Regions from separate parts of the Mesorhizobium dulcispinae genome, predicted to be linked through region 1. Evidence: riboswitches for the same ligand, from Rfam matches in the RefSeq annotation. Region 1 holds a riboswitch; each other region holds the start of a gene.

Region 1 (2,256 bases):
TTCCCGAGGCTGGCGCTTGCCGGCTGGTCGGGGTCGCAAAAACATGCCTGCAAGAACGATGTCGCTCACCGAGGATCTGGTCGCCCGCTGCTTTCGAGTCGTCGAAGACAGTGGCCCCGATCCAAACGCGTCGCATCTGGACGATGCCGACTATGATGCGATGCTGGACACCATGGAAGCCGAACTCCCCGCCGCCGAGCCGCTCTGGCTCTTTGGCTACGGATCGCTGATCTGGAAGCCGGAGATAGAGCATGTCGAGGAGCGGGTCGCCGTCGCGCGCGGCTGGCATCGCTCCTTCTGCATGAACATGACGCGCTGGCGCGGCACCAAGGAGCAGCCTGGCCTCATGATGGCGCTGGACCGCGGCGGCCAATGCAAGGGCGTTGCTTTCCGTCTGAACGGTGGCGACCGCCGGCAGGCATTGGACAAGCTTTTCCGCCGCGAGATGACGCTGAAGCCGACCAGCTACCATCCGCGGCTCCTCAACTTGATGAGCGACGACGGACCCTTCCGGGCTCTGGCCTTCGTCATCAACCGCAAGGGCACCACCTATGCCGGCCCGATCGAGGAAAAAGTGGTGGTCGAGCGGCTGGCGACGTCGTGCGGCCACTGGGGTTCGGGCGCCGACTATCTCTACAACACGGTGAAGAACCTCGAGCAGCGCGGCATTCATGACCGCCATTTGTGGCGATTGCAGCAGCTGGTTGCCGAGCGGATTGCCGCATCCTAATCCAAAACCCGTGCCGCAATCACGCTGCGGCGTGACGGAATTTGGTTTGCCGGGCGCGGCGATTCTGCCTATAGTCCATCGCGTCGTCGGTTCCGTTTTTGGAGCCAAGAGGGAATGCGGTGAGGGCGGAGTTTCTGCCCAAAGCCGTGGCTGCCCCCGCAACTGTGTGCGGTAGTCCTCTCCATAAACCACTGAGGATTTTCCTCGGGAAGGTGGGGAAGGGCGCGGATCCGCGAGCCAGGAGACCTGCCGGCGACCGGAAAGTTGACTTCGATGCCCTCGGGTGGAGGGCGAAAGGACCAGACATGAATACCGCTTCCGTTTCCCTCGGCGCTTCCGTCTCCTCGCAGTCGCGCGTCATGCAGCTGGCGCTCGCCGCGCTGCTCGGCATTTTCGTCGTCGGCTTTGTCGGCTTCTCGCATATCGATGCGGTCCACAACGCTGCGCACGACTATCGCCATTCGATGGCTTTTCCCTGCCACTGAGCAAGGCCTGACATCATGAATCTGTTTCGCAACGTCGTGTTCATCGCGGCGATCGCGGGGCTCGTGGCGGGCATCGTGCTCGCCTGCATGCAGGCCTATGCGACCGTGCCGCTGATCCTCAAGGCGGAAGTCTATGAAGAGGCCGGCGGCGGCCATCATCATGACCACGCCGCCACAGCCACCGACAGCAATGTGACGAGCTCTGCCGCTCCGGCGGACAACGCGATGAGCAGCGCCGCCCCGGCGCCTGCCGAAGCGGCTGCCCCGGCCGAGGACGAGGGCTGGGCGCCGGCCGATGGCTTCGAGCGCTTCGCCTTCAACGTCGTCGCCAACATCGTCACCGGCATCGGCTTCGCACTGGTCCTGGTCGCGGTCTCCGAATTCGCCGGCGGCATCGGCAACTGGCGCCAGGGCGTGTTCTGGGGCCTCGCCGGTTTTGCGGTGTTCACGCTGGCGCCCGGGCTCGGCCTGCCGCCCGAACTGCCGGCGATGCCGGCGGCCGAGCTGTTGCCGCGCCAGATCTGGTGGATTTCGACGGTGGCCGCGACTGCGATCGGCCTCGGCTTGATCGCCTTCCGCAAATCGCTGCCGCTGGCTGTCCTGGCGGTCGTGCTGATCGTTGGGCCGCATATCGTCGGCGCGCCGCAGCCCGACAGTTTCGAGACGGCGATCCCGGAAGGGCTGCATCACCAGTTCGTGGTGGCGGTGACGCTCACCGATCTGGTGTTCTGGCTGGTGCTGGGGGCCGTCGTCGGCGTGGTGCGCGGCCGCTTCACCGGCACGGCGGCTAGCCTGCGCGACAGCTTTGCCTGATCGCGCCAAGGGTCGCCTGACCTTCATCGTCGGCGGTGCGCGCTCCGGCAAGAGCGCGCATGCCGAGACCCTGGTGACGGCAAGCCCGTCGCCCTGGACCTATATCGCCACAGCGCAAGCCTACGACGACGAGATGCGCGAGCGCATCGCACTGCATCGCTCGCGGCGAGGCGAGGGCTGGGTCACTGTCGATGCGCCGCTCGACCTCACCGGCGCGATCGAGGCCTT
Region 2 (2,256 bases), on a different contig from region 1:
CAGGTCCGGCTTGAAAGCGTCGATCGACGGCAGCACGCGCGACAGGAAGGCGTCGCGGAACGTGTCGCTGCCGGTGCTCGGCGCGAGCGGCGCGTTGACGATGTTACCCACGCCGGTTTCGCTCTTGGCGCCGGTGCCCGGATAAAGCGGCATCTGGTGCGTCGAGCAATAGAGCACCGACGGGTCGTCCCAGAAAATGTCCTGCGTGCCGTTGCCGTGGTGGACGTCCCAGTCGACAATCGCGACGCGCTCGGCCTGGTGCTTTTTCTGCGCGTAGCGGGCCGCGATCGCCGCGGTGTTGAACAGGCAAAAGCCCATCGCGGTGGTCTTTTCGGCGTGATGGCCGGGCGGGCGCGCGGCGACGAAGACATTGGCGGCGCGGCCTTCGAAGACGTCATCGACCGCGGCGTTTGCCGCGCCGATCGCCGTCACCGCCGCATGCCAGCTCTTCGGGCTGGCGCTGGTATCGGCATCGATCGAGACGATGCCGGTCTCGGGAATGGCCGCGCGCACCCGCTCAACGAAATCCGCGGGGTGCGCATAGAGGATGGTCGCCTCGTCGCCTTCCGGCGCCTTGATGCGGTCGAGCGCCGAAAAAGCCTCGTCGTCCAGCACGCGCTCGATGGCGCGCAGGCGGTCGGGCCGCTCGGGGTGGCCGGCCGGCGTGAGGTGTTCCAGGAATACCGGATGTGTGTAGAGACGAGTGGTCATGGCGCCTAATCTAGGCACCTGTCGCCCGGATAGCCATGTTTCAGCGCCGATAGATTGGGGAAAATCGCGCCTGATCGTGTCGCTGGCGGCATTGGCGCGGCTTCCGCTTCGCGATAGAGTCCTGCCGCTGCCTGGTGCCCGCGACGCGGGAGAATCGGGAACACGGTTGAATTCCGTGGCGTGCCCAACGCTGTGAGGGGGACCGCGCCGGCAAAAGCCACTGTCAATGACGGGAAGGCGCCGGATGCGGGTCGATCCCAAGCCAGAAGACCGGCCCGGCAGACATAGTCGTCCGCATGGTCAAGCGGAGGACTGCTTATCGCAAGGGGACAAGCGATGCAGGCACGAATGGCCGCTACCGGCGGCGACGACTTTGACCAATCGGCGCGCGATGCCGTTTACCGGGCGATGTTCACCAGGCGCGACGTGCGCAGCCATTTCGTTGGCGACGATCTCGATGATGGCGTGCTGGCGCGGCTGCTCATGGCAGCCCATCACGCGCCGTCGGTCGGCTACATGCAGCCGTGGAACTTCATCGTCATCCGCGATGCGGCAAGGCGACGGCAGGTGCGCGACCTGTTTCTGGCCGCGCGCGAGCAGGAACTGCCGGCGATCGAGGCGGAGCGGCAGGCGCTCTACCGCAAGCTGAAGCTCGAAGGCATCTGCGAAAGCGCGCTCAACCTCTGCATCACCTGCGACCGCCAGCGGTCAAAAGACTCGCCGCTCGGGCGCTGGCACAATCCGGAAATGGACCTCTACAGCACCGTCTGCGCCGTGCAGAATTTCTGGCTGGCGGCGCGCGCCGAAAGCGTCGGCGTCGGCTGGGTGAGCATCATCGAGACCGAGGCGCTGAAGCGGCTGTTGTCGATCCCCGAGCATGTGACGCCGATCGCCTATCTGTGCGTCGGGCGGGTGTCGGAATTCGCGCCGCGGCCGGACCTCGAGGCGCATGGCTGGGGCAAGCGCCTGCCGCTCGGCGAGCTGGTGATGAGCGAGACCTTTTGCGGCGCCGGCGAGGAGCCGCTCAAGTCGGCGATCGCCCGCCTCGGTTCCGGCGAACGGGCGAACCCGTGATCAGGCTGCCTTCGTAGTGAGGGCTGCTGATCAGGCCGCCCGGGGCGAATCCCAGCGCGAGCCGCCGAAAGAGCCGAGCGCCTTGTCGCGAAGCTCCCTGAATTTCGACGAGGCCTCTGCCAGGCGCTGGTCCCATTCCGGATTGGGCACCTGGCCCTCGATGGCGGCAAAATAGACCTGCATCAGCGAGGCGATGGCGAAGGGCTCGATGAAGGCGGCCTTGAAGGCCCAGGCAAAGACGATGGCCAGAACGAAGGCCCAGCCGGCAAGCTGCCCGGGCATGACCCAGAGGATGGCGGCTGCGGGGGCGAGCATCAAAAGGAAGATGACGAAGGACACGCCCCACATGATCACCGCCAGCCAGACGGCGTTCTTGACCATGTGCTTGCCGTTCTGCGCGTAGAGCACGACGCCTTGCCTGGCGGTCTCGAAAGGCGAGTTTGAATTGATGCGGATGTTGTAGCCGAGGAT
Region 3 (2,256 bases), on a different contig from region 1:
GTGAGCTGCTGCGCATTTCCGCCCGTGCCCACGGCATCGCCACCTATGGCGACCTGCGCGATTATTTCCGCCTGGCGCCCAGCGACACGAAAGACAGGATCGAGGAACTGGTCGAGGCGGGCGAGCTACTGCCGGTGCGCGTCGAAGGCTGGGACAAGGCCGCCTATCTCCACAAGGACGCCCGCTTCCCGCGCCGGATCGAGGCGCGCGCCCTGCTCGCTCCCTTCGATCCCGTGGTTTTCGAACGAACGCGCGCCGAAAAACTCTTCGACTTCCGCTACCGCATCGAGATCTACACGCCGGCCGAAAAGCGCCAGTATGGCTATTACGTGCTGCCGTTCCTGCTCGGCGACCGCATCGTCGCCCGCGTCGATCTGAGGGCGGACCGGCCTGCCGGCGTGCTGCGCGCCCATGCCGCCTATGCCGAGGCCGATGCTCCACCGGAAACTGCCGCGCAGCTCTTCGAGGAGCTGAAACAGATGCAGGCATGGCTCGGCCTGGAAGCGATCGAGGTGACGCCGGCCGGCGACCTCGGTCCGGCGCTGGCCGACATCCGGGTGTCGTAGCCGCGCGTTGACAGGCGCATAGACGTAAGCCTAAATCCGAGCCAGACGGTCTCCTCCCGGCAAAGGGAGGAGCCAAGAGGGAATGCGGTGCGGGCTAGAAAAATCCCCAAATCCGCGGCTGTCCCCGCAACTGTAAGCGACGAGCCTTAGCCGAAAACCACTGGGATGTTCCCGGGAAGGCGGCGCCAAGGCGATGACCCGCGAGCCAGGAGACCTGCCGTCTGAGACTGAAAATCCGATCGCCCGGCGGGTTTTCCGGGCAAGGAGCCTGTTTTGGATCGCAACGGCAGTTTCTCGGCTAATATCGCGGACATTCCGTCCGAGCGCGATGACGCGCTGGCCGACGTGACCGTCATCGTCTGCTCTTCCTGCCGCGACGAGACCGGCTCGGATGCGCATCCGCGCGCCGGCACCCTGCTCGCCGAAGACGCCCGCCGCGCCGCCTCGGGCGAAAACATCCGCATCCGCACCGTCGAATGTCTCGGCAACTGCAAGCGCCGCTTGAGCGCGGCACTGCTGCGCGACGGCTGCTGGAGCTACGTCTTCGGCGATCTGGAAACAACCAGCGGCGCCGACCTCATTGCCGGCGCAAAGCTCTTCGCCACCTCGACCGACGGCCTGATCCCTTGGCGCGGCCGGCCCGATTCTCTCAAGCGGGGCCTGGTTGCCCGCATCCCTCCTCTCGACCTCCTGAAGGACCGACCATGAACGCTTCCGTTTCCCGTGTCCCTTGCACCGTCGTCACCGGCTTCCTCGGCGCCGGCAAGACGACGCTGATCCGTAGCCTGCTCGAGAACGCCAAGGGCAAGCGGCTGGCGATCATCGTCAACGAGTTCGGCGATGTCGGCATCGACGGCGAGATCCTGAAGGGCTGCGGCATCGACACTTGCCCGGAGGAAAACATCGTCGAGCTCGCCAATGGCTGTATCTGCTGCACGGTCGCCGACGACTTCGTGCCGGCGCTCGACCAGATCCTGTCGCGCACGCCGAAGGTCGACCACATCCTGATCGAGACCTCCGGCCTCGCTTTGCCGAAGCCGCTGGTTCAGGCTTTTCAGTGGCCGACGGTCAAGAGCCGCGTGACCGTCGACGGCGTCATTGCCGTTGTCGACGGCCCGGCGCTGGCCGACGGCCGCGTCGCTTCCGACATGGACGCGCTGCAGGCGCAACGCGCCGCCGACGACTCGTTAGATCATGACGATCCGGTCGAGGAAGTGTTCGAGGACCAGATCGCCTGCGCCGACTTGATCATCCTGTCGAAGAGCGACCTGATGGACGCAGCCGGTGCGACCCGCGCCAACGCCGTCATCGGCGAGCATGTGGCGCGCGCCGTCAAGGTCGTGCCGACCACGCAGGGCAAGGTCGACCCGTCGGTGCTGCTCGGCCTCGGCCTTGCCGTCGAGGACGATATCGAGAACCGCAAGACCCATCACGACGACGAGCTCGATCACGAGCACGACGATTTCGACTCCTTCGTCGTCGATATCCCGTCGATTGCCAATCCGGACGAACTGGCGAAGCGCGTCGCCCTCGCCGCCGAGCAGGAAAACGTGCTGCGCGTCAAAGGTTTCGTCGAGGTCGGCGGCAAGCCGATGCGGCTCCTGCTCCAGGCGGTCGGACCGCGCGTCAACCACTATTACGACCGCGCCTGGACCGCGGAAGACGACCGCCGTTCGCGCCTCGTCGTCAT

Evidence for each region. Region 1 has a riboswitch for cobalamin ahead of RFN30_RS27250 (CbtB domain-containing protein). Riboswitches for the same ligand answer to the same signal wherever they lie in the genome.
Region 2: another riboswitch for cobalamin. It lies ahead of bluB (5,6-dimethylbenzimidazole synthase); the one in region 1 lies ahead of RFN30_RS27250 (CbtB domain-containing protein).
Region 3: another riboswitch for cobalamin. It lies ahead of RFN30_RS30420 (DUF1636 family protein); the one in region 1 lies ahead of RFN30_RS27250 (CbtB domain-containing protein).

What each region holds. Positions count from the first base shown of each region.
Region 1 is NZ_JAVIIY010000017.1:92,510-94,765, reverse strand. Features, by position in the region: gene RFN30_RS27255 (gamma-glutamylcyclotransferase) at 44-730, shown strand; cobalamin riboswitch at 801-998, shown strand; gene RFN30_RS27250 (CbtB domain-containing protein) at 1,036-1,215, shown strand; gene RFN30_RS27245 (CbtA family protein) at 1,231-2,028, shown strand; gene cobU (bifunctional adenosylcobinamide kinase/adenosylcobinamide-phosphate guanylyltransferase) at 2,021-2,256, shown strand, end outside.
Region 2 is NZ_JAVIIY010000001.1:334,538-336,793, reverse strand. Features, by position in the region: gene RFN30_RS01530 (histone deacetylase family protein) at 1-711, opposite strand, end outside; cobalamin riboswitch at 827-1,004, shown strand; gene bluB (5,6-dimethylbenzimidazole synthase) at 1,048-1,785, shown strand; gene RFN30_RS01520 (hypothetical protein) at 1,816-2,256, opposite strand, start outside.
Region 3 is NZ_JAVIIY010000027.1:27,477-29,732, forward strand. Features, by position in the region: gene RFN30_RS30415 (winged helix-turn-helix domain-containing protein) at 1-566, shown strand, start outside; cobalamin riboswitch at 596-802, shown strand; gene RFN30_RS30420 (DUF1636 family protein) at 840-1,274, shown strand; gene cobW (cobalamin biosynthesis protein CobW) at 1,271-2,256, shown strand, end outside.